DNA from 4 places in the Limnobaculum zhutongyuii genome. Region 4 is predicted to be linked to each of the others. Evidence: predicted binding sites of a transcription regulator. Region 4 holds the regulator's gene; each other region holds the start of a gene.
What was found. Region 4 encodes ArgR, which controls arginine synthesis, uptake and breakdown. Its sites were predicted from a motif close to ANTGAATAAAAATACANT; they were not measured.
Positions count from the first base shown of each region.

Region 1: argC (N-acetyl-gamma-glutamyl-phosphate reductase) is a predicted target of ArgR. The motif match lies at 2,749-2,766, and genes of this name have one in related genera.
Region 2: argF (ornithine carbamoyltransferase) is a predicted target of ArgR. The motif match lies at 4,323-4,340, and genes of this name have one in related genera.
Region 3: argA (amino-acid N-acetyltransferase) is a predicted target of ArgR. The motif match lies at 2,464-2,481, and genes of this name have one in related genera.

Region 1 is NZ_CP034752.1:237,578-245,213, forward strand. It holds gene ppc (phosphoenolpyruvate carboxylase) at 1-1,315, opposite strand, end outside; gene argE (acetylornithine deacetylase) at 1,548-2,702, opposite strand; gene argC (N-acetyl-gamma-glutamyl-phosphate reductase) at 2,877-3,881, shown strand; gene argB (acetylglutamate kinase) at 3,893-4,666, shown strand; gene EKN56_RS00730 (argininosuccinate synthase) at 4,759-5,976, shown strand; gene argH (argininosuccinate lyase) at 6,192-7,568, shown strand.
Region 2 is NZ_CP034752.1:3,210,952-3,218,587, forward strand. It holds gene rsmC (16S rRNA (guanine(1207)-N(2))-methyltransferase RsmC) at 1-433, shown strand, start outside; gene EKN56_RS14450 (Gfo/Idh/MocA family protein) at 586-1,581, shown strand; gene ridA (2-iminobutanoate/2-iminopropanoate deaminase) at 1,663-2,052, opposite strand; gene EKN56_RS14460 (YhcH/YjgK/YiaL family protein) at 2,298-2,762, shown strand; gene argF (ornithine carbamoyltransferase) at 3,268-4,278, opposite strand; gene rraB (ribonuclease E inhibitor RraB) at 4,461-4,895, shown strand; partial or broken gene EKN56_RS14475 (aldo/keto reductase) at 4,936-5,768, shown strand; gene EKN56_RS14480 (vWA domain-containing protein) at 6,056-6,694, shown strand; gene EKN56_RS14485 (TerD family protein) at 6,719-7,360, shown strand; gene EKN56_RS14490 (vWA domain-containing protein) at 7,360-7,636, shown strand, end outside.
Region 3 is NZ_CP034752.1:959,075-966,710, reverse strand. It holds tRNA gene EKN56_RS03915 (tRNA-Met) at 132-208, shown strand; tRNA gene EKN56_RS03910 (tRNA-Met) at 275-351, shown strand; tRNA gene EKN56_RS03905 (tRNA-Met) at 422-498, shown strand; gene EKN56_RS03900 (DHCW motif cupin fold protein) at 625-966, shown strand; gene amiC (N-acetylmuramoyl-L-alanine amidase AmiC) at 963-2,204, opposite strand; gene argA (amino-acid N-acetyltransferase) at 2,511-3,839, shown strand; gene EKN56_RS03885 (siderophore ABC transporter substrate-binding protein) at 4,160-5,134, shown strand; gene recD (exodeoxyribonuclease V subunit alpha) at 5,180-7,048, opposite strand; gene recB (exodeoxyribonuclease V subunit beta) at 7,048-7,636, opposite strand, start outside.
Region 4 is NZ_CP034752.1:495,203-502,838, forward strand. It holds gene EKN56_RS01820 (sulfite exporter TauE/SafE family protein) at 1-165, opposite strand, end outside; gene fbp (class 1 fructose-bisphosphatase) at 365-1,369, opposite strand; gene mpl (UDP-N-acetylmuramate:L-alanyl-gamma-D-glutamyl-meso-diaminopimelate ligase) at 1,541-2,914, shown strand; gene argR (transcriptional regulator ArgR) at 2,972-3,442, opposite strand; gene mdh (malate dehydrogenase) at 3,731-4,669, shown strand; gene EKN56_RS01845 (helix-turn-helix domain-containing protein) at 4,754-5,011, opposite strand; gene EKN56_RS01850 (DNA-binding protein) at 5,621-6,001, shown strand; gene EKN56_RS01855 (DNA-binding protein) at 6,030-6,404, shown strand; gene ispB (octaprenyl diphosphate synthase) at 6,462-7,433, opposite strand.

The DNA.
Region 1 (7,636 bases), 260 kb from region 4:
ATGGTCTTTTTGACTGCAGTTCACTAATCAGGAACTGCTGCTTCTCTTTTTCTGTCCACTCGTCGTAATCGCCTAACTCAAGATATTTAGTGAGCTCTGCCAGAACATCGCTGTGGCGAGTGCTCTCCTGACGAATATCAATACGTACCAGCGGCAGGCCAAAGCAGCCAATACGGCGCAGGGTATCCAGCAGTTGCCCATTGGCAATAATACCCATGCCGCAGGCTTGCAGAGATTGATAACAGGCATAGAGCGGCTCCCAAAGCTGTTGATTATCAACCAACATATCATCCGGGCAATTGACGCGTTCACCGTTCAGGCGGGCGCTCAGATAACTATGCGTACTCATTAACTGGGTACGTAGCTTCTTCATCAGCTCACGATAAGGTTCCTGAACCTCATCGCCGCCGGCCATAGCCCGTAGTTCCGGGGTACAGTCAGACATCGATAACTCAGAAACCAGTACCTGAATATCTTTCAGGAACAGTTCTGCCGCTTTCCAACGACCGTATATCATCACGTGTTCAGTAATTTTGGCGGTAACGTTTGGGTTACCATCGCGGTCGCCACCCATCCAGGAGGTAAAACGCACCGGCACAGCTTCAACCGGCAGGTTGTAACCAAGGGCATCAACCAGCTGATCGTTAAACTCGCGCATAAACGCAGGTACACCTTCCCACAGGCTATTTTCTACAACGGCGAAGCCCCATTTAGCTTCATCAACCGGAGTTGGACGAATCTTACGGATCTCATCGGTATGCCATGACTGGGCAACCAACTGACGCAGGCGACGCATGATTTGATCCCGTTCATAGTCGGCCAGGTCGTTATGATCTAACTGACTCAGGCAGTTATTCACCTCAATCAGTTTATGGATCATTGTACGACGCGCAATTTCCGTTGGATGCGCAGTAAGTACCAGCTCAATAGATAGCTGATCGACGGCCTTACTGACCGCTTCATCGGTAATGTTTTGCTGTCTTAATTTATTGAATAGATCTGCAAATACTGCGGGATTATTTGCCGCCTCACCGCGAGAAGAAATGCTGTGGTACTGCTCGGCGGTATTGGCAAAGTTGAGAAATTGGTTAAACGCTCTGGCAACGGGCAATAGCTGGTCGTTAGACAGGTTCTGTAGCGTAGAGAGTAACGCCTGACGGTTAGTCTCATTACCGGCGCGGGACGATTTTGACAGCTTACGGATGCTTTCCACCCGATCGAGGATTTCTTCACCTAAAGCGTCTTTAATGGTATCGCCTAGAAGGGTGCCAAGCATACTGACATTACTTCGCATCGCGGAATATTGTTCGTTCATAGGTCTCCTGCCGGGTTAGTCAAAACATGAAGATGATGTTGTGTTGTCGCGTTATTTTTATGGCTACTAAAGTTAGAGTTGTATCACACAATTTGGGTATGTACATAATTTTGTTGAATCCTTTAAGCATTTCTTATAACCGGAAAATTTCAACAAAAAAATCTACTTTCGTACCATACAAGAAACCAACCACCCCGAATAAGTCGGGGTGGTATGTAAGATTAATGGTGTACTATTTTTCCGCGCAGAAGTGGTGAATAACCTGGGTCAAAAGCTGGCGGGTTGGTTGAATGAAAGAGGTGGCGAGAAATTCATCGGGCTGATGCGCCTGATCGATAGAGCCGGGACCCAGTACCAGCGTTGGGCACATTTGCTGCAGGAAAGGTGCTTCGGTACAGTAGTTAACCACTTCGGCCGGGGTACCTACCAGCTTCTCTACTACTTGTACCAGCGCATTGTCAGCGGCGCATTCGTAACCGGGAATAGGGCTGTGCAGGTGCTCAATGGTTACCCGGCCCGGCCAGCGGCTGCTGACCGGTTCCAGTGCCTGATGGACCAGTTCATCTAAATCATTCAGAGTAAGGCCCGGTAATGGGCGAATGTCCATATGCAGTTCACAGCAGGCGCAGATACGGTTTGGGGCATCTCCACCGTGAACATGACCAAAGTTCATGGTTGGGTATGGAATAGCAAAGGCCGGGTGGTGATAGCGCTCTTTGAGTGAATCTCTCAGTACCATCAAATGACCGATAGCATCATGCATCAGTTCAATTGCGTTAATACCGCGCGATGGATCGCTGGAATGGCCGGACTGACCGGTAATGCGAATAGCTTCCGCAATATGACCTTTATGAGCTCGTACCGGCTGGAGTGAGGTGGGTTCCCCAATAATGGCGCAGTCCGGTTTCAGATGACTGGTGGAGGAGAAGTAACGAGCACCCGCCATTGAGGTCTCTTCATCCGCTGTAGCCAGTACATACAGTGGTTTAGTGAGCTTGCTGCTGTCCATATCTCTTAAGGCATCCAGAATGAAAGCGAAGAAGCCTTTCATATCAGCAGTTCCCAAACCATATAACTTGTTGTCATGTTCGGTCAGGGTGAACGGATCGCGTGTCCAGCGCCCGTCATCAAAGGGAACGGTATCCGTATGCCCCGTTAACAACAGTCCGCCAGATCCTGAACCCAGTGATGCCAGCAGGTTAAATTTATTGCGGGTATCGGGAACGGGCTGTACTTCAACCTTAAATCCCAGCGTAGTGAACCATTCTGCCAGCAGGTTAATCAGTGTCTCATTGCTCTGATCCAACGCCGCATCGGTAGCACTAATGCTTGGCGTGGCAATCAACTTACTGTACAACTCGATAAAAGAGGGTAATGTTTTATTCACAATTCACGGCCTGTTTTGCGGGTTAATTCAATATAAATTCATTTATTTTGCATAAAAATACAATAAGGGATTGTCTAAGGGAACAGAATTTCGTACCTTAAGCAATATTCGTCCACATTACCGTAAGCGTACCGTTGTTTCCAAACCTTGTACGCAACTAAACAGGTCTATTTTATGCTTGAGACACTTATCGTCGGCGCAAGTGGTTATACCGGTGCAGAACTGGCAGCGTACTTACGCCGTCATCCTGAGATACATATCAAAGGATTGATGGTATCAGCGCAGAGTGCTGATGCGGGAAAAATATTTTCAGATCTGCATCCACAGTTGAAAGGTTTAGTGGATTTGCCGCTTCAACCATTAACTAATGTAGCTGAAGCGGCAAAAGGCGTCGATGTGGTGTTTCTGGCCACGGCTCATGAAGTCAGTCACGATCTTGCACCGCAGTTTTTAGCTGCGGGTTGCGTGGTGTTTGATTTATCAGGCGCTTTTCGGGTCGACTCGCCTGAGTTTTATACGCGTTATTACGGGTTTGCTCATCAACACGGCGACTGGCTGAAACAGGCTGTTTATGGTCTGGCGGAATGGCAAACAGAAAAGCTTAAGCAGGCGCAGTTGGTGGCGGTTGCCGGTTGTTATCCTACTGCATCGCAGTTAGCGCTTAAGCCATTGGTTGAAGCCGGATTATTGGACGAGCAACAATGGCCGGTGATCAACGCGATTAGCGGCGTTAGCGGAGCAGGGCGTAAGGCCAGTATGACGACCAGTTTTTGCGAAGTCAGCCTGCAACCTTATGGCGTGTTCACTCATCGCCATCAGCCAGAAATTGCTGCGCATTTGGGTATTCCGGTGATTTTTACCCCTCACCTTGGCAATTTTCCTCGTGGGATTCTGGCAACCATTACCTGCCGTTTAAAGCCAGGTGTGGGTGAAGAACAGATTAAAACGGCTTTTTACAATGCTTATCACAATAAACCGTTAGTCCGGGTCTATGAAAAAGGGATGCCAGCGCTAAAATCGGTGATTGGTCAGCCGTTTTGCGATATCGGTTTTGCCGTTGATGGTCAACATATTATCGTGGTGTCGGCGGAAGATAATCTGCTGAAAGGTGCCGCTGCTCAGGCCGTACAGTGTATGAATTTACGCTTTGGCTTCAATGAAACCCAGTCCTTACTCTAGGGAGAAGAAGGATGAATCCATTAATTATTAAACTTGGCGGTGCGTTGCTGGACAGTGATGAAGCGATGGAACGTCTGTTTGTGGCCCTGGCAACGTACAAGCAAAAACATCAGCGTCAACTGGTGATTGTACACGGCGGCGGCTGTCTGGTTGATGAGCTGATGAAAAAACTGACTCTGCCGGTGATTCGTCGCAATGGTCTGCGCGTTACGCCTGAAGATCAAATCGGTACCATTACTGGCGCACTGGCAGGAACCGCGAATAAAACCCTGATGGCAGCGGCCAAAAAGCACGATATTAATGCCATTGGCTTGTGTCTGGCGGATGGCAATATGGTAGAAGTTAGCCAGCTTTCTGAAGATTTAGGTCACGTAGGTGAAGCCAAAGCGGGCAGCAATAAGCTGATTCAAACGCTGCTGGCCGGTGACTATTTACCGATTATCAGCTCCATTGGCATTACACCGGAAGGCGCGTTGATGAACGTCAATGCGGATCAGGCAGCTACAGCACTGGCGGCAACGTTGGGCGCTGATTTAGTTCTGTTGTCCGATGTCAGCGGTATTCTTGACGGTAAAGGTCAGCGCATTGCTGAACTTACCGCGGATAAAGCCGAAAAGCTGATTGCCCAGGGCATTATCACTGATGGCATGGTGGTAAAAGTGAATGCAGCACTGGATGCTGCCCGTTCATTGGGGCGCCCGGTGGATATTGCCAGCTGGCGCAATGCGGAACAGCTACCCGCATTATTTAATGGCGTTCCGGTAGGAACCCGTATTCTGGCCTAGTTAATGCAGTCAGAACCGATTTAGAACAGTAAGATATTAATTAACCAGTAGTAACTGAATAACTTTAAGACTTAGCAATCAAGGAATTTGTGATGAATAAGAGCGGTATTAAGAAAATTGTTTTAGCATACTCCGGCGGCCTGGATACTTCTGCGATTATTCCATGGTTAAAAGAGAACTATGGCGACTGTGAAGTGGTTGCGTTTGTGGCTGATATTGGTCAGGAACGTGCGGATCTGGAAGGTGTAGAGCAAAAAGCGCTGAATTCTGGTGCTTCCTCTTGCTACGTTGTTGACCTGCGTGAAGAGTTTATCAAAGACTATGTTTACCCGGTTCTGCAAACGGGTGCACTGTACGAAGGCAGCTATCTGCTGGGTACCTCAATGGCTCGTCCCCTGATTGCTAAAGCTCAGGTTGAACTGGCGTTGAAACTGGGTGCAGATGCCGTGTGTCATGGTGCGACGGGTAAAGGTAACGATCAGGTGCGTTTTGAAACCACCTATGCAGCATTGGCTCCTCATTTGAAAGTGGTTGCGCCATGGCGTGAGTGGAACCTGCGTTCTCGTGAAGCGCTGCTGGCCTATCTGAAAGAGCGTAATATTCCAACCACGGCGTCTCTGGAAAAAATCTATAGCCGTGATGAAAACGCATGGCACATCTCCACAGAAGGTGGTGTATTAGAAACCCCATGGAATGCTTCGAATAAAGATTGCTGGGTGTGGACCGTTTCTCCTGAAGATGCACCGGATCAGGCTGAACTGGTTACCGTAACGGTAGAAAAAGGTCGGGTAACCGCTGTAAACGGTAAAGCGATGAGCCCATTCAAGTGTCTGGAAGCATTGAACGAGCTGGGTGCTAAGCATGGCGTTGGCCGTATCGATATCGTTGAGAACCGTCTGGTTGGTATCAAATCCCGCGGTTGCTATGAAACCCCGGGGGGCACCATTATGGTGACCGCGCTACGTGGCGTTGAGCAACTGGTACTGGATCGCGATAGCTTCAAATGGCGTGAGCAGTTAGGTCTGGAAATGGCCTATGTGGTTTACGACGGTCGTTGGTTTGCACCACTGCGTAAGTCACTTCAGGCTGCCGCTGAGTCGCTGGCGCAGGATGTAAACGGTGAAGTGATCGTTAAGCTGTATAAAGGACAGGCAACGGCGATTCAGAAGAAATCATCCAACAGCCTCTACTCAGAAGAGTTTGCTACCTTTGGTGAAGATGAAGTTTACGATCACAGCCATGCGGGTGGATTCATTCGGTTGTTCTCGCTGTCTGGCCGTATTCGTGCGCTGAATGAGTTGAAGAAGTAGTTCTTTTAACTGGTCCAACGATTGGGTTTTATAATAAAAGGGCGATATTGGTATCGCCCTTTTACTTTAGCATGTTGTTTATTTTCACTTTAGTGTAGATTTTGCCATAAGAATGCAGCGTCTGTGTTAGCCTCGGGTTAGCGCTGGCGTAGATATAGTTATGGTCATCAATCCAAAGTGATAGGTATTGCTTTGATTTTTCAGGAGTAAAAAGTATGGCATTGTGGGGCGGCAGGTTTAGCCAGGCGGCAGATCAGCGTTTTAAACTGTTTAATGACTCATTGCGTTTTGATTATCGTTTAGCCGAGCAGGATATTATTGGTTCAGTGGCGTGGTCGAAAGCATTGGTGACGGTGAATGTATTAACGGCTGAAGAACAAAAAAAATTAGAAAAGGCGTTAGATGAGCTGTTAGTTGAAGTTCAGGCTGAACCAGAAGCCATTTTAGCCAGCGATGCAGAAGATATTCATAGCTGGGTAGAGCAAAAGCTGATTGGTAAAGTGGGGGATCTTGGTAAGAAATTGCATACCGGGCGTAGCCGTAACGATCAGGTCGCTACTGATTTAAAACTGTGGTGTAAGGTTCAGGTTAGTCTGTTGTTGAATGCGGTTAAAGAGCTACAACAGGCGCTGGTGATAACGGCTGAGCAGAATCAGGATGCGGTAATGCCTGGTTATACTCACCTGCAACGAGCTCAACCGGTGACTTTCGCCCATTGGTGCCTTGCCTATACGGAAATGTTAGCTCGTGATGAAAGCCGATTGCAGGATGCATTAAAGCGAATGGATACCAGCCCGCTGGGCAGTGGTGCATTAGCCGGTACCGCTTATCCTATTGATCGCGATCAGTTAGCGGGTTGGTTAGGTTTTAGTTCAGCAACTCGCAACAGCCTGGATAGCGTTTCTGACCGTGACCATGTACTGGAGTTACTGTCTGATGCGTCTATCAGTATGGTGCATCTGTCCCGTTTTGCTGAAGATTTAATTTTCTTTAACAGCGGTGAGTCTAGCTTTGTTGAATTGTCTGACCGGGTGACTTCTGGTTCTTCTCTGATGCCACAAAAGAAAAACCCGGATGCATTGGAGTTGATTCGCGGCAAATGTGGCCGTGTTCAGGGCGCACTCAGCGGTATGCTAATGACGCTGAAAGGTCTGCCGTTAGCCTATAACAAAGATATGCAGGAAGACAAAGAAGGGATTTTTGATGCGCTGGATACCTGGCTGGACTGTCTGCATATGGCGGTGCTGGTATTAGACGGCATTCAGGTTAAGCGCCCACGCTGTCAGGAAGCTGCTCAACAGGGTTATGCCAATGCGACAGAACTGGCGGATTATCTGGTGGCTAAGGGTATTCCGTTCCGTGAAGCTCACCATATTGTAGGTTCTGCGGTATTGGAAGCAATTAAACAGGGTAAGGCTTTAGAAGAATTATCCTTATCGCAGCTTAAACAGTTTAATGCGGTAATCGATGAGGATGTTTATCCTGCGTTATCGTTGCAATCCTGTCTGGAAAAACGCTGTGCTAAGGGGGGAGTTAATCCCCAACAGGTTGCCAGTGCAATTGATGCGGCTAAAGTTCGATTAGATATTTGATTCTGATAATCATGTTGTTATAAAAAGCCCGTAAATACTTTGTTATTTACGGGCTTTAATTTTTTAAC
Region 2 (7,636 bases), 1.9 Mb from region 4:
GCTATCAGCAATTCTTGCTCATGAAAATCCGGACATTACTCTGACGCTAAGCGATGTTAACGCAGCCGCACTTGAATCCAGCAAAGCCACTATCAGCGCCAATGGATTACAAGGCAAAGTGATTGCCAGCGATGTGTTCTCTGATATTGAAGGGCGTTTTGACTTGATTATCTCTAATCCGCCGTTTCATGATGGGTTACAGACCAATTTAACCGCCGCTGAGTCTCTGATCCGTGGTGCAACAAAACATCTGCAACTAGGGGGGCGGTTATGTATCGTTGCTAACGCCTTCCTGCCTTACCCGGACCTTCTGGATGCTACTTTTGGCAGCCATGAAGTCTTGGCTCAAACCGGACGCTTTAAAGTCTATCAATCCATCATGGGCCGTCCATCATCAGCACCGAAAGACAAAAAAACCGCAAATAAACGATAACCAATCGATCCCTTAAGTAATATACTTAAGGGATACCTATCGCATCGTTAATTCGAACCTTTCCCCCTGAATCTGGCTTTTATCTTCATCACCAGTCATTGTCGTCGCCAGATTGCGGGATAAACTTAACCCTCCGCTAAATGGGGCTCGTTATGATTCGATTTGCTGTTATTGGAACCAACTGGATTACTCAACGCTTTATTGACGCTGCACATGCTACCGGAAAGCTGAAACTCACTGCGGTATATTCTCGTTCGTTGGAAAGTGCTCGCGCCTTTGCTGAACCTAATCAGGTAACGCTGCTGTTTGACGACCTTCAGGCGTTGGCCGAAAGCCAGGAGATTGATGCGGTATACATCGCCAGCCCTAACTCTCTTCACTATTCACAAGCACTACTCATGCTACAGCACCATAAACATGTAATGTGCGAAAAGCCTTTGGCTTCACATATTCAGGAAGTAGAAACCCTGATTGCCTGTGCCAATAAACATCAGGTGGTGCTGTTTGAAGGGTTTAAAACCGCCTGGTTACCTAACTTTATTCTGCTACAACAGATGCTGCTGCGTATTGGTAAAGTGCGTAAAGTATTTATTAACTACTGCCAGTACTCTTCCCGCTACCAACGTTATCTGGACGGTGAGAACCCTAATACCTTTAATCCTGCGTTTTCCAACGGCTCAATCATGGATATTGGTTACTACTGTCTGGCCAGTGCTATCAGCCTGTTTGGTGAACCGAAAGGACTGGATGCCAGTGCAGGATTGCTGGATTCCGGAGTAGATGGACACGGAACGGTTTGGATGAACTACGGTTATTTTGATGTGGTTCTGTTCCATTCCAAGGTAAGTAATTCTGATATTCCCAGTGAAATACAGGGAGAAGACGGTACTTTGATAATCGAGAAAATATCTGAGTGTCAGAAAATTATCTTTACCCCACGGGGCGGTCCGTCAGAGGACATTTCCCTGCCACAGCACGAAAACACCATGTTCTATGAAGCAACCGTCTTTGCCGGACTCATTGAACGGCAGTGTATTGACCATGCCGGCATTCCGGTCTCACGCAGTACCTCTCGTATTCTGACTGAGATACGCGCGCTTACCGGTGTAAAATTTCCGGCAGACACGCCAACAGGACTGTCTCATTGAGGAATTATTGCCCGAGGGATTTAAACCGGTAGGATTCTGATAGCCAAAGAATCTTACCGGTGATGTCATTATCGATGAGTATTAGCGACGAACGGCAATCACTTCGATTTCTATTTTTGCATCTTTTGGTAAACGGGCCACTTCTACACAAGAACGTGCCGGGAATGATGGTGCGTTATTCTCTTTAAAGAAGGCTTCATACGCCGCATTAACCGTGCCGAAATCATTTAAATCTTTAACGAATACGGTGGTTTTTACAATATCAGCCACTTTCAGACCCGCAGCTTCAACAATCGCTTTTACGTTTTCTAAAGACTGACGAGCCTGAGCGGCTACATCCTCAGGAAATGCACCTGTTTTAGGATCGATAGGAAGTTGACCAGAAGTGATAATCATACTGCCTAAATCTACGCCCTGTACGTACGGACCAATTGCCGCTGGTGCTTTGTCAGTATTAATAATGTGGGACATGAATTCTCCTTAGTTTATAAGTGTCGTTTTTTTCATATTGAGATCAATCACGCCGGTCATTATAAGGCGCTTACAGAAAGATGCACCATAAGCCGTGAAACAAAGAAAGTAAATCCAATAATTCTTAACTATTCAACACAACATACTAATGTGATAAGCGTCCACTATTGACAATAAAATACTTTGCTTATTCCCCGGACATAATAGAATATGAAACAGCATTTCATTTTTCAAAAGGAATAACTATGATTACCGGAAACATCCATCATTTAGCGCTTGTCCCTTACCTGCCAGCCAAGCTGAAACAGGCTATCGAATACATTAAAAGCAACATCACCGACGATACGCCATTAGGTAAACATGACATCGATGGCAATAATGTATTTGTACTGATTTCCAACGATAGCACCGATGAACTGCAAAACCGTCGTGCTGAGTATCATGAACGCTATCTGGATATTCAAATCGTACTGAAAGGTGAAGAAGGTATGGTATTCAGTAACTTGCCAGCTGGCACACCTACCGATAACTGGCTGGCAGATAAAGACATCGCTTTTTTGCCTTCTGGCGAACAGGAAAAACAGATGATTATGCAGGAAGGTGACTTTATCGTCTTCTACCCGGGCGAAGTACACAAACCCCTGTGCGCCGTTGGCAAACCGGCTCATGTCCGTAAGGCTGTGGTTAAAATGTTGGTGAGCGCGCTGTAAAGTCATCAATACAGAATCGCCCTGTTTGGTTGACGATTGGCATGATATGGCGTGATCGTAATTTTAGTGATGCCATATTAAATTGAGTTTTGAGTAAATTTCGTCCACTAACAGTATCGTGTTCAAATAGCCAACTGTGCCAGTGGCCGAGCAGGAGGCGCTTAGGCGAGCGCCTCCTGCACCTCCGCGCCTTCGCACCCGAATCTAGGCCGCCTGACGGCGACTTCCCTCCGCCTTCACTCGGGCTTACGCACCGGCACTGATTCCGTTTATTCGCCTCATCCATGAGGCTCACCCCTACGGGGCCAGCACGTTGTGCTGTTCAAAATTGCTCCTGCAATTTTGTCCGGCGAAGCAGTGCCTCGCCAAACATCCATGTTTGGCGTGCTACCCTCTCTCAGTTGTCGGCTGAATTCCAGTGCTCAAATAGAAAAGGTCAAGGGATAACATCCTTGACCTAAATAACTTTCTCAAAATTAATTTATTATCAGTTTTACTAAAAAGACTAATATGTGTATACCAACGTCGCCACCATCACTGCCTTAATGGTATGCATCCGGTTCTCCGCCTGATCAAACACTACGCTGTGCACCGATTCAAACACCTCGTCAGTAACTTCCATACCGCCATGCAATCCATACTGTTCCGCCATCTGTTTGCCCATGACCGTTTGATCGTCATGAAACGCAGGCAGGCAGTGCAGAAACTTCACCTGTGGATTGTGGGTTAACTCAATCATGGCCTGATTAACCTGATAAGGCTTAAGTAAAGCAATACGCTCTTTCCACACCTCTTTTGGCTCGCCCATCGACACCCAAACATCGGTATACAGGTAATCAACCCCTTCAACTCCCTGAGCGACGTTTTCCGTCAGGGTGATACGGGCTCCGGTCTTTTTAGCGATGGCCTGACAGCTCTCCACCAAAGATTCTTGCGGCCAGCAGGCTTTTGGTGCCACCAGACGGATATCCATTCCCATCAGTGCAGCCCCTTCCAGCAGCGAATTTCCCATATTGTTGCGAGCGTCCCCTAAGTAGGCGAACTTAATCTGAGACAGGGATTTTTGCGGTGAGTGTTCCTGCATAGTTAACAGGTCAGCTAAAATCTGAGTGGGATGAAATTCATCTGTCAGGCCATTCCATACCGGAACGCCAGAGAATTCAGCCAGTGTTTCAACAATTTTCTGACCAAAACCACGATATTGGATACCGTCATACATACGCCCTAATACCCGGGCGGTATCTTTAATAGACTCTTTATGCCCAATCTGACTACCGCTCGGGCCAAGATAAGTGACTCTCGCTCCCTGATCGAAAGCGGCTACCTCAAAAGCACAGCGTGTGCGGGTGGAATCTTTCTCAAAAATTAAGGCAATATTCTTACCGTTTAATAACGGCTGCTCAGTTCCACTTTTTTTATCTTTTTTGAGTTTGGCGGATAAAGCCAGCAATGCGGCAATTTCATTTGGGCTAAAATCAAGTAACCGAAGCAGATGACGCTGATAGAACTGAGGCATTGGGCTGTCTCCCTGAGCTTAATAAAATAGAAGATATCTGACTAATTGAATTAAAAATCAATTTATATGAATTAATATTCACAATCAACCTGATAATACAGAAAACTTTCTCTTTCCTGTGGAGCTACCGGTTGCACTATGTGAGAATACCGCTAACTAACCATCCTAATGGGAAAAATATCATGGCTAACGACGAACTAAGTATCCTGCTGGAAGAACAACGCGAAGAGACCCGCCTGATTATCGAAGAGCTGCTGGAAGATGGCAGCGATCCTGATGCACTGTACGCTATCGAACATCACCTTTCCGCAGAAGATTTCGATACGCTGGAAAAAGCAGCAGTAGAAGCGTTTAAACTCGGCTATGAAGTGACCGAGCCGGAAGAATTAGAAGTAGAAGATGGCTTAATCGTTCTTTGTTGTGATGTGATCAGTGAAGTTTCTCTCAACGCTGATATCATTGATAAACAAGTTGAACAGCTTATTAAGCTTGCGGATCGCTACAACATCAATTACGACGGTTGGGGCACCTATTTCGAAGATCCTAACGGTAGCGATGATGATGAGGACGACGGCGAATATCCTGTGGATGAGGATGATAACGGAACACGCCATTAATTTTCATTAACAGGAGGTTGATTGCATGGCCAGACAGCACATGCGTTATATCACTTTGCCTAGCGGGGACGATGTCCCGGTATTTGGTCAGGGTACCTGGTTTATGGGGGAGCGCGGCTCCGATATTCAACGCGAAGTTCAAACCCTGCGTCATGGTATTGAACGGGTTTGTCACTGATTGATACTGCAGAGATGTATGCTGATGGTGGTGCCGAACGAGTAGTCGGAGCGGCAATTAAGGGCTGTCGCGATGACGTGTTTCTGGTAAGTAAAGTGCTTCCCGGTAATGCCAGTGCTCAGGGAACGATTGCCGCCTGTGAAGGTAGTTTAAAGCGCCTGGGCACGGAATACATTGACCTCTATTTGTTGCACTGGCGAGGCCATATTCCACTGGAAGAGACCGTTAACGCTTTGGAAGATCTGGTAGAACAAGGGAAAATCGGTCAATGGGGCGTCAGCAACTTCGATGTTGACGATCTGGAAGAGCTGATGACCATTGTGGACAATGAGCGAATTGCCACTAATCAGGTGTTGTATAACCTCTCCCGCCGGGGAATTGAGTACGACTTGCTGCCATGGTGTCGTAGTAATAGTATGCCAGTTATGGCCTATTCTCCCATTGAACAGGCCCGTCTGCTGGAGCACCCTGCTCTGATCGAAGTGGCAAAGCGCCACCATGCTACACCGGCGCAAATTGCACTGGCCTGGGTATTACGCGATCATAATATTATTACCATTCCTAAAGCTTCCAGCGTTGAACATATGATAGAGAATATTGGTAGTTTAAGTATTCATCTGGAGCATGAGGATTACGTTACGCTGGATGCGGCGTTCCCACCGCCATCGAGGAAAAAACCTCTGGAAATGCTTTAACCGCCAGTCAAGCCGGGCGAATAAAATAACAAACTGCTTTATTCGCCCGTTATTATTTCAACTAAAACTAATTTAGTTGCATTTAGATTAAGTTAATATAAATCAATTTGTTATATAAATTATCAATTCCTGTTCTTAGCTCACTTTTTTACCTCAAAAAGCCTCGCCGGTTCATACCCATCAACATTTACCACAGGTTTAAGATCAGTGGTTGCGTTACTGATGAAATCAATTAATATCTTGGCATCACTTGATAAAACTTATCGTTATATTCAGTAAGGATACTCATGAGAAGACTTCCGATTTACCTGATGCTGGACACTTCTGGTTCGATGACCGGAGAACCCATTGAAGCAGTAAAAAATGGTGTTCAAACCCTGTTATCAACCCTACGACAGGATCCCTATGCATTAGAAACTGCCTATCTGTCTGTTATCACCTTTGATTCATCTGCCCGACAAGTTATCCCTCTCACTGAACTGCTGAACTTTAAATCCCCTGATTTAGTAGCGACCGGCACAACCGCCTTCGGCGAAGCCTTATCACTACTGGCCAGCAGCATTGAGAAAGAAGTACAAAAAACCACGGCAGAAATTAAAGGTGACTGGCGCCCGCTGGTATTTATCATGACCGACGGCGCACCAACCGATGACTGGCGTAAAGGTCTGGCTGACTTTAAGAAAGCACGTACCGGCGTGGTTGTTGCCTGTGCCGCAGGTCAACATGCAGACACTTCAGTGCTACAGGAAGTGACTGAAGTGGTACTCCAACTTGATACCGCAGATTCCAACTCCATCAAAGCCTTCTTCAAATGGGTATCTGCCAGTATTTCAGTCGGTAGTCAAAAAGTTGATTCAGGGCAAAAAGAAGTTACCGGCCTGGATGATTTACCTCCACCACCACCAGAAGTTAACGTTGTACTTTAACGGAATTAAAATTAAGGAGAAATTATGGCTGTTAGTTTAAGCAAAGGACAAGGCGTTAGTTTAAAGAAAAATGAGTTTGATTTATCTTCAGTAACTATTGGTTTAGGTTGGGATATCAACGAAGAGAAAAAAGGCTTCTTTGGTAGTCTGATGAGTAAGAAAAGCGAAGATTACGATTTAGATGTTGCCGCCTTCTTATGTGATGAGAATGGCAAAGTCAGAGATCTGGGTAACCAAACTAATGGTCGCCCGACATTAGTTAATGGCGACATTGTTTTCTTTAACAGCCAGAAACATAAGTCAGGCCAAATCTGGTTAACCGGCGATAACCGTACCGGCGAAGGCGACGGTGATGATGAGCAAATCATTGCTAAATTAAACACTCTGAGCCCGGAATACGCCAAGATTGTATTTATCGTACAGATCTACAAAGGTCAGGAATTAAAACAGAACTTTGGAAAAGTGAAAAACGCCTATATTCGTGCGGTTGATGCCAAAAATGTCGAAATGGCACGTTTCAACCTGTCCGGTGGTGCTGAATATGCAAACCAGTGCTCAATGCTGTTTGCGGAATTAGTCAGAGAAGACAGCGGTTGGAAACTTAACGCTATTGGTGAACCATCACCTTCAGATAGCTTCGTATCACACCTGAAGGACTACGTTTAATGAGAAGGCTACCCGTCTATATTTTGCTGGATACATCGGGCTCAATGCGTGGGGAGCCTATTCATTCAGTTAATGTTGGCATTCAGGCCATGCTCAATGCGCTTAAGCAAGATCCCTATGCATTAGAAAGCGTACATATTTCAATTATCACCTTTGATAATGAAGCCAGAGAGCATATCCCACTGACCGCACTGGAGAACTTTCAGTTTACTGACATTGAAGTACCCAGTGCCGGTGGAACTTTTATGGGCGCAGGCCTTGAATTACTGATTGAAC
Region 3 (7,636 bases), 460 kb from region 4:
TATAAAAAAAGTAACGATAACGAAATGATGAAAAGTTAATCAATCGTAAAATTCAAACCTACTATTTTGTTATTTTAAAGAAAAATAGCTTGCAACCTGAACCACAGAGAGTATTATGCGCCTCCTACGGACGCGGGGTGGAGCAGCCTGGTAGCTCGTCGGGCTCATAACCCGAAGGTCGTCAGTTCAAATCTGGCCCCCGCAACCAACTTAATACTATGCCAAGGTATTAAGGCAGAAACATCTTCTGTTGTAGCATCAAGTCTTATTCGGACGCGGGGTGGAGCAGCCCGGTAGCTCGTCGGGCTCATAACCCGAAGGTCGTCAGTTCAAATCTGGCCCCCGCAACCAATCCGATATATTTCGTGCTAGCGTATTAAAACAGAAATGAGTTCTATTGTAGTATCAAGTCTTTTTCGGACGCGGGGTGGAGCAGCCCGGTAGCTCGTCGGGCTCATAACCCGAAGGTCGTCAGTTCAAATCTGGCCCCCACAACCAATCCGAATCATTAATCTCCTACTCCCTTCCAGCATTTATTTTCTTATCAGCTTTATCGCTATTTTCCTGTGCTACGCTTAAATTCAGTCAGTTAGAATTTTGGTTGTTTATACGGGTAACTTATTGATGAAAATGTCCCCATTTGCTTTTAGTCTGACAGACTGGAGTAATGTAGAAAAAACTGAACATCAGGGTGAGACAGGCACTGCCTGGTGGCAAACCCGCTTTTTCGGTGAAGAACAAAATAAAATTCGTGTTCGGCTGGTTGAGTATTCTGCAGAATATCTTGCTGATCACTGGTGTAGCAAAGGGCACGTGCTGTTCTGTCTGGAAGGTGAGCTGGAAACGACGCTTGATGATGGACGTAAGTTCGTACTAACACCGGGGGTAAGCTATCAGGTTGGTGACAATGCCGAAGCGCATCAATCCTATACCAAAACCGGTGCTCGCCTGCTAATCGTTGATTAATATTTTATCGTTGCAAAATAGGCCTTAATACCGGCAAAAACGGATTCAGCGATCTGCTGTTGGAATTTTGCCGTTTTCAACTTGCGCTCCTCTTCCAGATTGGAAATAAACGCAGTCTCAATCAGAATAGAGGGAATATCCGGCGCTTTAAGTACCGCAAATCCGGCCTGTTCAATTTTATTCTTATGCAGCTTGTTTACCCGCCCCATACGCGTCAGTACTTCTTTACCAAATTTAAGGCTGCTATTGATAGTAGCGGTTTGCACCAGATCGAAAATTGTGTGGTCAAGGTAACGGTCACCACTTTTACTCACCCCACCGATCTGATCCGCTTCGTTCTGAGTTTGTGCCAGATACTTAGCCGCGCTGCTGGTTGCTCCCTTGGTAGACAAAGCAAACACCGAAGAGCCATTAGCTGAACGGTTAGTAAAAGCATCCGCATGAATAGAGATAAACAAATCTGCCTTTTGCGCTCTGGCTTTAGCTACCCGTACTTTTAAAGGTATAAACACGTCTTCATTGCGGGTCATATATACCTTCATCCCCGGCTCTTTCTGGATCAGGGTACGTAAACGGCGTGCAATTTGCAGAACAATATTCTTCTCTTTGGTGCCACGCTTGCCAATAGCGCCCGGATCCTCGCCACCATGTCCCGGATCGAGCATGATAACCAGAGGACGGTCACGCCCCGCCTTTCCAGCCTGTGGAGATGAAGTCGGCTGCTCTTTTTCCAACTCGCCCAGATTGTACTCTTTCAACAGCGCCAGCAGCGGATCGTCAGGTTCTGAAGAGCCGCCGTTAGCCGGATACAGATCAACCACCAGACGGTTTTTAAATTCAGCAATCGGCTTTAAGGTAAACAGATTAGGATTAATATTTTGCTTTAATTCCAGTACAAGACGAACAGTATTGGGATCATGTTGCCCTACTCGCGCCAGTTTCAGATAAGGATCGTTATTTTGTACCTGACCAGAGACCGCTTTTAGCACACTGTTTAAATGGACATTCTCAATATCAATCACCAAACGATTCGGATTGGATAAAGCAAACTGCTTGTACTTTAACGGAATCGTTGACTCCAGCGTAACTCGCGTATAGGTCGAAGAAGGCCATACGCGCACCGCAACAATGCTGGCCGCAGAGGCAGCAATGCCAACGCCACTTACACTCAATAACCACGTCGCAGCGGCTCCCTGCAACAAACGGCGGCGTAAATAATTGGGCTTAGAGCTAGACATGATTCTCCGAAATAAAACAAACGACGGTTGTACCGATAAAATAAAGCTGGCGTAAAACTCTACCGAAGTGAAGCTGTGCTGTCACGTTTTACATGCGTGTTATCTGCTTGTGAGCATAACTTTGATATGAAAATACGTGAAAATAAGCACATAATGCTTAAACGCGCCGAAGACTAATCAATTTTATTCAGTTCGTCTATTGAATAATCCCTCACTAAATCACTTTTGAATAAATTTTCTACTTGCCAGAACACCTCAAATAGAATAAAAATACAAAAATTACGAATTATTATGCAATAGAGGTTAATCATGAAGGAACGCAGCACTGAATTGGTTGAAGGCTTTCGCCATTCGGTTCCTTATATTAATGCCCACCGGGGCAAGACCTTTGTCATCATGTTAGGTGGCGAGGCCATTGAGCATGATAATTTCGGCAATATCATCAGTGATATAGGCTTACTTCATAGTCTGGGTATTCAACTGGTGGTGGTCTATGGCGCTCGTCCACAAATCGATGCCAACCTGGCGGTACACAATAAGCCCTCGGTTTACCACAAACACACCCGGGTAACTGACGCTGAATCGCTGGAGCTGGTAAAGCAAGCCGCCGGTCGTCTTCAGCTGGATATCACCGCCCGCCTCTCCATGAGTCTGAATAATACTCCATTGCAGGGTGCTCATATCAACGTCGTCAGCGGTAATTTCGTAATCTCCCAGCCTTTGGGGGTGGATGATGGCATCGACTACTGCCATAGCGGACGTATACGCCGGATTGATGAAGAAGCTATTCAACGCCAGTTAAGCAGCGGAGCGATCGTCCTGTTAGGGCCAGTGGCGGTTTCTGTTACCGGCGAGAGTTTTAATCTCACTTCAGAAGAGGTAGCAACTCAACTGGCTATCAAGCTGAAAGCGGAGAAAATGATTGGTTTCTGTTCTTCCCAAGGGGTAGAAGACGAAAAGGGAAATATTCTGCCTGAACTGTTTCCTAACGATGCACAGACCTATCTGGATCAGCATGAAGCTCAGGGTGATTACAACTCCGGTACGGTACGCTTTCTGCGTGGTGCAATCAAAGCCTGCCGCAGTGGGGTTCGTCGCTGCCATTTGATTAGCTATCAGGAAAGCGGAGCGCTATTGCAAGAGCTATTCTCCCGCGATGGTATCGGTACGCAAATCGTTATGGAGAGTGCGGAACAGGTACGTCGGGCAACCATTCGCGATATTGGCGGTATCCTGGAGCTGATTCGCCCTCTGGAACAACAGGGCATTCTGGTTCGCCGTTCAAGAGAGCAGTTGGAGATGGAAATTGATAAATTCACCATCATCGAACGAGATAATATGACCATCGCCTGCGCGGCTCTCTATCCTTTCCCGGAAGAAAAAATTGGTGAAATGGCCTGCGTTGCCGTTCATCCCAACTACCGCAGTTCATTACGCGGTGAAATACTGCTGGAGAAAATCAGCGGACAAGCACGCCTGATGGGGCTGGAGAAGCTGTTTGTACTCACAACCCACAGTATTCACTGGTTCCAGGAACGTGGATTTATGCCAGCGGACATCGATGTTCTGCCAATGAAAAAGCAGGCTTTATACAATTACCAGCGGCGGTCTAAAATTTTAGTTACGCCGGTTTAAGTTTTAGTAACCTTTCTGGATTTTACCGGATGGCCTCAGGCCATCCGGTAATGTTTTTCAGATTGTGGGCGAACTTATCTCTTTAAATTTCAGTAAACATTCCGGGCATAAAAGCGATAAAAAATACCGTCCCCGTCCCCGGCAGAAAAGGCCTGTTTCCCATCTTCAGCCTGTATCAACTACACTTCAGACATCGTTAACTGAATACTCATTTGATAATAATACTCATTTACATTGATGCCACACATTCATATCAGGTACACTCTGCATAGCAATAAAGCTATCCCTCTGATTATCCTGACGAATAGAAAGGTTATATAATGAAAAAAATCTTCTCTCTGTTGGCTGCGACTACGCTGCTGACCACGCTGGCAGGCTGTGACCAGAAATCAGCAACCAGTGATGCGATAACGCCAGCAACCACCCAAACGCAGTCGCAACCAACCGCTGAACCAGAAACGAATACTGTTAAGGTCGACCATCCACAGGGAACGACCGAAGTGCATAAAAATCCAAATAATGTGGTCACATTTGATTTTGGTACACTGGATACTTTAGACGCGTTAGGTGTAACTTCAGTTCGCGCTCTGCCAACCAAAAGCATCCCGGCTTATTTGTCAAAGTATGCCAACGATAGCATTATCAATGCTGGCAATATGAAGCAGCCAGACCTTGAAGCCATTAAACCATTAAATCCTGAATTGATTATTATCACCGGCCGTCAGGGGAAATCTTACGAATCGTTAAGCGAAGTTGCACCCACCCTAAACTTAAGCATCAATAACAAACTCTATCTGGACTCATTTAAGAAAAATGTCCTGACCCTTGGACAAATCTTTGGCAAAACTGAACAGGCAGAAAACGGCTTAGCCGTGCTGGATAAGAAAATTGCCGAATCCAGAAAGAAAGCCGAAGCCTCTGGTCAAAGTGCTATCGTATTGGTGCACTACAATGGCAAACTTTCCGCTTCTGCCACCAATGGCTACGCCACCATTATTCATCAGGTGCTTGGGGTTAAAAAAGCGGATACCAATCTGGGTGAAGAACGTCAGTCCGGTACTCCAGATTATTTACTGGAAAAAAATCCTGACATCATCTTTATTGTCGACCGCAATGAAGCCATTGGTGAAGGCAAAATGGATCGTAGTCTGATGGAAGATGACAAAATTAAGCAAACTAACGCGTTTCGTAAAGGCAAGATTGTCTATCTCAAGCCTGACTTATGGTATCTGTCCGGCGGCGGGTTGGAGAATTTAAGCCTGCAAATTGACGAAATTAATACCGCAATTCAATAATATTGACTCATGGCCGGCCAACACCGGCCATGACTATTTTTTCTCTTACAGCACGGTTAAATCATCACCCTGTAAACGTTCTGCCAGTCCGCTATGGCGTTCTGTTGGGGTAGCAACAGCTGACAATAGAATATTCTCATTGGCAAACAGCGTTAGTTTCTGACGCGCCCGGGTAATTGCGGTATATACCAACTCCCGACTTAGCAAAGGCGTAAAGGTATCCGGCAATACCAACACCGTATGGTCAAACTCCGAGCCCTGAGATTTATGTACTGTCATCACATAAGCCGTTTCACAATCAGGTAAACGACTTGGTTGTATCGCTTTTAACGAACCATCAGACAATTGGAAATAAACTCTCATCCCCCCCTCCGATGTCATTAACGCAATACCAATATCTCCGTTATACAAACCCAGCGAGCTATCATTTCGATTAATCATCACCGGGCGGCCTGAATACCAGAGTCCTGCACTATCGCTTGATTTGCTAATCAAACGCTTGGCCTGCAAAGCTTGTTCAATACGAATATTTAGGCCTTCAACGCCAAAAGGTCCATTACGTAATGCACACAGCAAACGGAACTGGTTAAATCGCGCCAGAATATCCCTAGGCTGTCCAGATTTAATCTGGCTGAGATAATCCCGATAACCATCAACACATACTTCCAATAGATAGAGATAATCTTCCGGCGTTTTAACCGAAAACCATCCTAAATCGCTATAGTCCTGACTAAAGCAGCTAATGGCAGCTCTTCCCTCACCCTGATTAACCGCTAACGCCAGTTGACCAATGCCTGAGTGTTGGTGGAAACGATAACTCTTTTTCAAAAGACATAAGTTGTCTCTAACGGCTACCGCCTGCGGTAAATCTACGGGAGAAATATCAAAACCGGTCAGGTTTGATAGCTCAGCGGCGCGCTGCCGACTGTAGCCTTGTTCTGCAAATCGGCAGATATCACCTAAAACTGCGCCCGCCTCAACAGAAGCCAACTGGTCCCGATCGCCAAGCAAAATCAGACGAGCATGCTCCGGCAAAGCCTCGATCAAACGAGCCATCATGGGTAAGTCAACCATTGAAGCCTCATCCACGATCAGCACATCAAGGTGTAGCGGATTATCTTTGTGGTAACGTAAACGGCGGCTATGAGACTGAACCCCCAATAAACGATGGAGAGTAGAGGCCTCGGTGGGCATCTGTTGACGCCAGCTATCTGCCAATGGTAATCCCTGAATAGCTTGCCCTAACGACTCGGTTAGCCGTGCTGCGGCTTTCCCCGTCGGTGCCGCCAGCGCAATACGTAAGCGTTTATCCCCGGAAAGCTGCAACAGCACCGCCAGTAATCTTGCCACGGTGGTAGTTTTCCCGGTGCCCGGTCCGCCAGAAATAATCGACACCTGACGAGTTACCGCAACCGCTGCCGCGACCTTTTGCCAGTTAATCACATCTGCAGTGGGTGAAAAATACTTGTCCAGTACGGGCCGCAAAACGTCAATTGACTGTTGTATCTGGCTATCAGCCATACTACTTTGGTACAGAAAGAAGCTGGCAATTAACCCTTCATCCCGCCACATCCGTTGCAGGTAAAGTCGCTCATGTTGCACAACCAACGGCGCAGGCAAGTTACCATTGCTAACTGCATCTGCAGACTCCAGGGTCAGGATTAAATCAGCAAACTGTGGATTTCCAGCTTTATGCCAGACTTCGGCTGCCAGCTCAGGATGTCGACCATCAAACAGCGTAGCCTGATTGAAATGACGTAAAAACAGACATACGTGACCTGCACCTGTTTCTGCACTCAGACAGGCAATTAACAATGCCAGGCAAGGGTTATCCCCGGCTAATAAACGGGCTAATTGAATATCCAGTGGCCTCAGAAGAGAAACATCCACTGCTTTTTGCAACAGACTAAACATCAGGCGATCGCCTCCTGACCGCTAAACAGGCGATCTAATCCATCCACCAGCGCCCATTCAGGCCGACAATGAAATACCCCTTGCCCTGGCCTATCTTTCTCAATACCGCGCAGAAAAAGATAGAACACCCCACCGAAATGACGCTGATAATCGTAATCAGCAATACGATGGCGTAAGTAACGATGAAGTGCCAGTGAATAAAGTTGATACTGGAGATCGTAACGATGATCGCACATAGCGTCAGCCATTGCCTGTGGGGTATAGGATTCTGCACTTTCTCCCAACCAGTTAGACTTATAGTCCAGCAAGTAATAGCGCCCCTGCCAGCAAAATACCAGATCAATAAATCCCTTTAACATACCCTGAACCTGCCGAAAAACCAGCTCCGGACAGCGGGCAGACAGTGGGTCATAATGCTTAACCAAAGCGTCTAAACGTTCTGCCTGCAACAATGGGCCAATGGGTAAATAGAACTGGAGTTCAGCCTGACGCTCGGCCGCTGAAATATCCTTTAAACGTATCCCTTGTTCATCTAATGGCGAAGAGAGAATAGTTTCTAACCATTGCTGCAAAACGGGCGTCCAGTGA
Region 4 (7,636 bases):
CAGCAGGGCTAACAGAGGAACGATTTTATCTACCGGAATAAAGAAGGCCAGTAACGGACTGGCAATCAGAGCAGTACCAAAACCGGTAATGCCGAATATGATATAGGCTATGGTTAGTCCAACGCCAATGACGATCAGATCGATCCACTGAAGGTGTTCTAACATGGCATCCTCTTTAATGATGATAGGATTGATACTGATATCTTAATCGTTAAATGACGATGATTCTTGAATATGTTAATAAATATGATTTTAAATGTTAAAATTTGTCGTATTGATCAAATTTCTTGTGTAATGGCAATAAATAAAAAAGGGCAGAAATATCTGCCCTTTCTAACATCTGTTTATCTATAGACGAGAAACATTACTCATCCGGGTAGTTATGCATAAAGCGTTCAGCATCTTTAACCATGGACTCAGTGCCGATAAATAGCGGCATACGCTGGTGAAGCTCTTCAGGCTCAATGTCCAGAATACGTCTGAACCCGTCGCTGGCGCGACCACCGGCCTGTTCCGCCAGAAAAGCCATCGGGTTGCATTCGTACAGTAAACGAAGTTTGCCTTTTGGATGTGATGCGGTGCTTGGGTAGAGGTAAATTCCGCCCTTCAGCAGGTTGCGGTGAAAGTCAGCTACCAGAGAACCAATATACCGGGAGGTATAAGGACGACCGGTAGATTCATCCTGTTCCTGACAGAATTTGAGGTATTTCTTAACGCCTAATGGGAACTTGATGTAGTTGCCCTCGTTAATGGAGTACATGCTTCCTTTGGTTGGGAAACGAACTTTTTCATGGGACAGGCAGAACACCCCAATAGAAGAGTCGTAGGTAAAGGCATGTACACCAACACCAGTGGTATACACCAGCATGGTTGATGAACCATAAACTACATAACCTGCAGCAACCTGACGGTTACCTGGCTGTAAAAAATCAGCTTCAGTGATAGGTTGACCGATTGGCGTAATGCGACGGTAGATAGAGAAAATGGTACCGACAGAGACGTTTACATCGATATTTGAAGAACCATCCAATGGGTCCATTAAGACAACATATTTTGCATGAGTGGCGCGCTCGCCTTCAAAAACAACAATGTCATCTTCTTCTTCGGAGGCAATTCCTGCCACTTCGCCACGAGCGATTAATGCGGCTTTAAGCTTTTCGTTGGCATACAGATCAAGCTTCATCTGCGCTTCGCCCTGTACGTTCGATACGCCGTTTGTTCCCAGAATATCAACCAGGCCCGCTTTGTTAATGTCACGGTGAATGATTTTGGCGCCTAGTTTAATTGCTGAAAGCAGTGAAGTAAGTTCGCCTGTAGCGTGAGGGAAGTCTTGTTGCTTCTCGACGATAAATTCGCCTAACGTTTTCATGAACGATTCCTGAGTCAACCGAAGGTATAATGGCGATGGTATGCCATCCGTGTTATGTGTGGGGAAATTTTAACTAAAGGTTAAAGAAATTGATAGGTTATTCCCCTTCTTATAACTAACCTGAGGCGTTAGAATGAGAGCTAACTCGATACACCAAAAACTGGAAATATAATGCATATTCATATTCTTGGTATTTGTGGCACTTTCATGGGCGGTATTGCCATGTTGGCCCGTGCCCTCGGACATCAGGTCACCGGCTCTGATGCTAACGTTTATCCACCGATGAGTACGCTGTTAGAAAAACAGGGTATCGACCTCATTCAGGGATATTCTCCATCGCAGCTTAATCCTCGTCCTGACCTGGTTATTATTGGTAATGCCATGGGGCGTGGCAATCCTTGCGTTGAAACGGTGTTGGAAGAGGGTATTCCATACACTTCCGGACCTCAGTGGTTACATGACAATGTATTGCGCGACCGTTGGGTGGTGGCCATTGCCGGTACTCACGGTAAAACGACTACCGCTGGTATGGCGACCTGGATTTTAGAAAGCTGTGGCTATAAGCCCGGTTTTGTTATCGGCGGCGTGCCGGGAAATTTCGATGTCTCTGCTCGTCTGGGCGACAGTCCATTTTTTGTGATTGAAGCCGATGAATATGACAGCGCCTTTTTTGATAAGCGTTCCAAATTTGTTCATTACTGCCCACGCACGCTGGTACTGAACAACCTTGAGTTTGATCATGCGGATATCTTCGAAGATTTACGCGCAATCCAGAAACAGTTCCACCATTTGGTGCGTTTAGTGCCGGGACAAGGCAAGATTTTACTGCCAGAAAACGATCTGAACTTAAAGCACGTGATTAATATGGGGTGCTGGAGTGAATTAGAAACCACCGGTGAAGGACAAGCATGGGCAGCAAATAAGCTCACGGCTGATGCAAGTCATTATCAGGTGCTGTTAAATGGCGAGGTGGTAGGTGAAGTTAACTGGTCGCTGGTTGGTGAACACAATATGCAAAATGGTCTGATGGCTATCGCTGCGGCTCGTCATGTTGGTGTTCAACCTCAGGACGCTTGCCGTGCGCTGAATGACTTCATTAATGCTCGTCGTCGTCTGGAATTACGCGGCGAGGTTAATGGCGTTACCGTTTATGATGATTTTGCTCACCACCCAACGGCCATTCTGGCTACGCTGACGGCTCTACGCAGTAAAGTTGGCGGAACTGCTCGTATTCTGGCGGTGTTAGAACCACGCTCAAATACGATGAAGATGGGCGTGAGCAAAGATGAACTGGCTCCGGCATTTGGTCGGGCGGATGAAGTCTTCTTGTTGCAGCCGGCAAATCTTCCCTGGCAGGTGTCTGATGTAACCGATGCCTGTATTCAGCCCGCTCACTGGTCTGGTGATTTGGATACTCTGGTAGATATGATTGTTCGCAGCGCTCAGCCGGGAGATAACATTCTGGTCATGAGTAACGGCGGCTTTGGTGGTATTCACGATAAGCTGTTAGCCGGGCTAAAACAAAAGCAGAAAGATACCCAGTAGCTTGGTTTGATGTATAAAAAAGGCCTTCTTTGGAAGGCCTTTATTTTTTGAGCGGAATCAGAGTTCCTGCTCAAACAAATCGAGAATGGCTTCGTAAAGCTGTTCTACGCTAAACCCTCTGGCCGGGGTAGTAAAAATCGTGTCATCACCAGCAATAGTACCGAGAATCCCTTCTGATTTACCGATTGAATCGAGTAATCGTGCCAGAAGCTGCGCGGCTCCGGGACTGGTGCGGATCACCACCAGAGCATCGTTGTAATCAATATCCAGAATCAGGTTTTTTAGCGGGCTGGTTGCAGTAGGCACGCCCAGCTCAGTTGGCAGGCAGTACACCATCTCCATTTTAGCGTTACGAATTCGTACTGCGCCAAATTTGGTTAGCATTCGGGAGACTTTAGACTGATTAATATTCTCAAAGCCTTCATCCTGTAAAGCCTGAACAATTTCGCCCTGAGAACTGAGTTTTTCTTCTTTTAACAGCGCTTTAAACGCCTTCACCAAATCATCTTGTTTTGTTGGGCTTCGCATCTTGCACCGTCGATAGTTGGATAACAATACTGGTATTATGAATAAAAATGGTCAAGTACTCAAAAGTCTTTACGTATTGTTGTGATTAAAATGTATTTAACTGCTGATTCTCACGACCAAAATGATTTTAATTCCCGATTTATGTGACCAAAATGTTTTTAATTAATTATTCTTTGCAGCATATCTCAATCTTAAATCTAAGGATTGGTGATTATGCTCACGATCCTCTAAGCTTGATGTTGCATTTTAGTTACACATCAAAATAAGCAAAAACAAAAGGAGTAATGAATGAAAATTACAGTTCTTGGCGCAGCCGGTGGAATTGGTCAGGCTTTAGCCCTGTTACTGAAAACGCAACTTCCTGCGAATTCTGAGTTATCTCTCTATGATATCGCACCGGTTACTCCGGGGGTTGCTGTTGATTTAAGTCATATTCCTACAGCAGTTAAAGTCACCGGTTTTAGCGGTGAAGATGCAAAACCAGCTCTACAAGGTGCTGATATTGTTTTAATTTCTGCAGGTGTTGCACGTAAACCAGGTATGGATCGCTCTGATTTATTCAATATTAATGCGGGTATTGTGCGTAATCTGATTGAGCAGGTAGCTCAGGTATGTCCAAAAGCCTGTATTGGTATCATTACCAACCCAGTCAATACCACTGTTGCTATCGCGGCAGAAGTATTGAAGAAAGCGGGTGTCTATGACAAAAATAAACTGTTCGGTATCACTACTCTGGACATTATTCGTTCTAATACTTTCGTCGCAGATCTGAAAGGTAAGTTACCTGGCGATGTGGAAGTTCCCGTTATTGGTGGTCACTCTGGGGTAACTATTCTGCCTCTGTTATCACAGATCTCTGGCGTAAGCTTTACCGATGCTGAAATAGAATCACTGACTAAACGTATCCAAAACGCCGGTACCGAAGTGGTTGAAGCTAAAGCTGGTGGTGGATCGGCAACGCTGTCAATGGGACAAGCCGCCGCTCGTTTTGCTCTGTCACTGCTGCGCGGATTACAGGGTGAGCAAGGCGTTGTTGAATGTGCTTATGTCGAGGGTGATGGCAAGTACGCACGCTTCTTCGCACAGCCATTGGTATTAGGCAAGAACGGTATTGAGAGCAGAAAAGAGATCGGTACATTAAGCGCATTTGAGCAAAAAGCGCTGGATTCGATGCTGGATGTACTGCACAAAGATATTGAACTGGGTGAAAAATTCATTCAGGGATAATTTTTTCTCAGAACTAAGTTACATCGAACCGCTATCGAAGTTATTTCGGTAGCGGTTTTTCATTTAATGTCATTTTTATTACTGTCAGGTGTGCTGCTGTTCACCTGAATGCAATCGATTGTTTTGTATCTTTAAGTATCGACTGGGCCAAATTTCAGAAGGGTGTTTTTCCAGAGCTTCCGCAATAATCCTTTCTCCCTTGGGCCATGGACGAACAAGTGCATTGGCTAATGTCGATGAACTTAAACCAGATTGGCGTGATAAAGCGGCTAATGTGGTACCTCTTTTACGTAAGGCGGCAATGATATCTGCAGAATGCCAATCTTCTTTCCTTGAAATCATTTAATATCTCCTTTTAAAGTCAGTACAAACTTGTTGTTTATAAGTGATAGATAACACAATATTTATTGACCATATTGATTTTTTAGTAAAATTTATATCAATAAATTTCTTAATATAATTCAAATGATTTATTTTTATTGAATAGGGTGGCTTTTATTATGGTCTGCGGTTTGTATGATTTAGTGACTTGTTTTTTAACAAAATTAAATTGAATATTTTTTTTGTTTTCTTAACTTGTTTATTAAAAATAATTTATTGAATCAATTAAATTGTTTTTAAATAACATTAATATGCTATTTACACCAATAAATATTGGTAAAATACTGTTTTACATTTAAATGTTGTTTTTTATCAATTGATTATAAAAAACAACGCAACACATAGGATGCACTATTGCAACGCATTTCCCTGTATTAAAAGACAGGGCATCTGTGATAAATAAACTATTCTTTTATTTAATCAACTAACATAAACTACTTACTTGTTTATATACTCTGATTGAGAATTATCAGAGATATGGATTTGTTTACTTCTTTATTGTTTGTTTTTTCAGGAGAGTAAGAAGTAACTGGAACCAGTAGGAATATTGGAATAAAGGGATGGTGTTTTATGAAAAAAGAATGGTTTTCAACAAGTGAGTTAACTGGAATAGCTGGGCTACCCTCAACCATTCAGGGAATTAATCAAAAAGCACGTCGTGAGCAATGGAAAAGTCGCAAACGCACTGGCGTACAGGGTAAGGCTCTTGAATACCACATTGATAGCATTCCGGATAAAGTCAGGATCGTACTTCGCAGCCATGAAGAAGGGGCAAAGTATAGCGCGATGGTTAATGATCCTTTTGCCATTTGGGTCACTGCATACAATCAACTGACGGCAACCGAACGAGAAAGAATTATTTCTTTAATCGTTCGTCATGGTATTTCAGGATTAATGGATAAGGTTAATATGTTTACCGTTGAGCCTGCTGAAGTAGAAGAAGTTTGCTGATTTAGCACTTTTGATATCGGGTGGTGCAATGAAAAAAGAATGGTTTTCGACCAGAGAATTGACTGGCGTTGCTGGATTACCCGGCACCATTCAGGGCATCAATCAAAAAGCCCATCGGGAGAAGTGGGAAAGCCGTAAACGCACGGGTGTTCAGGGGAAGGCTTTGGAATATCATATCAATAGTATTCCTGAAAAGGTTCAAATTGCATTACAGGCCAGAGAGAATGGAGTGCAGTTTGATGCTATTGGTAATGATTCATTATCCATCTGGATAAGTGCGTTTCACCAATTAACAGAAGCAGAGCGAGAGAAGATTATTTCTCTGATTATGAGGCAGGGTATTGCCGGGTTAATGGCGAAAGTTAATTGGGATGATGGCAGTGATGATGCTTCACAGAGCTGATATGACCGTCAGGTTAAATCAGCTCTGTGAATAATCGAGCATAGTAAAGTAGAGAATCTAGGTGTCTCTGTGTACAGACAGTCGAGCCAGCGATTCTAATGCTGTTTTATAAGGTGTATCTGGCAAACAGGATAGTGCAGCAATTGCTTTAGCGGCTTCTTCTTCTGCACGCTGCTGGGTATAAGTTAATGAACCGCATTGATTCATGGTCTCAAGTACAGATTCCAGTAAATGGCGTCCATTTCCTTGTTCAATAGCTTCACGAATTTGAGCTGAGCTTTCAGCTGAGCCATTACGCATAGCATGAAGCAACGGTAATGTTGGTTTGCCTTCGTTCAGGTCATCTCCCAGATTTTTACCCAGTTTTGAACCATCAGCGCTGTAATCCAGCAGATCATCGATCAGTTGGAATGCGGTACCAATATAACGACCATAATCCTGCAATGCTTTTTCCTGTACTGGCGTTGCGCTTGCAAGTATCGCTGAAGCTTGTGCGGCAGCCTCAAAGAGTCGTGCCGTTTTGCTGTAAATCACCTGCATATAGTTTTCTTCGGTAATATCAGGATCGTTACAGTTCATAAGCTGCATAACTTCGCCTTCGGCAATAACGTTAGTCGCCGATGACATCAGTTTTAAAATTTCTAATGAACCCAGGCTGGTCATCATTTGAAAAGAGCGGGTGTAGATGAAATCGCCGACTAATACGCTGGCAGCATTGCCAAATGCAGCATTAGCCGTGGCCTTTCCTCTGCGAAGATCCGATTCATCAACCACGTCATCATGCAGTAACGTTGCGGTATGAATGAACTCGATTAGAGCCGCGGAAGTAATGTGCCCATCCCCTTGGTATCCCAGTGCACGGGCAGAGAGAACGGCAATCATAGGGCGAATGCGTTTCCCACCACCGCTGATGATGTAATGCCCCAACTGATTGATCAACACAACATCGGAATCTAACTGAGCAAGTATTGCGGCATTAACTGCCGCCATGTCCTTTTCTGCTAACTGGGTGATTTTTTCAATATTCATAGCGTCAAATTATAATATTATGATTTTGATAGTAAGAGCCATCCACTAGCGCAGCAAAATGAACGCAGGGTCGGGGGATGATTGTACTCGAAAAATAGCATAGATGAATGCCATTAAAAGTGCTTATTTATTTTCTTCTGATTCTTCTCTTATTCTGAGCTTGTAAACGGTAAGTTTTTTGCGTAGAATTCGCGCCCTATTGT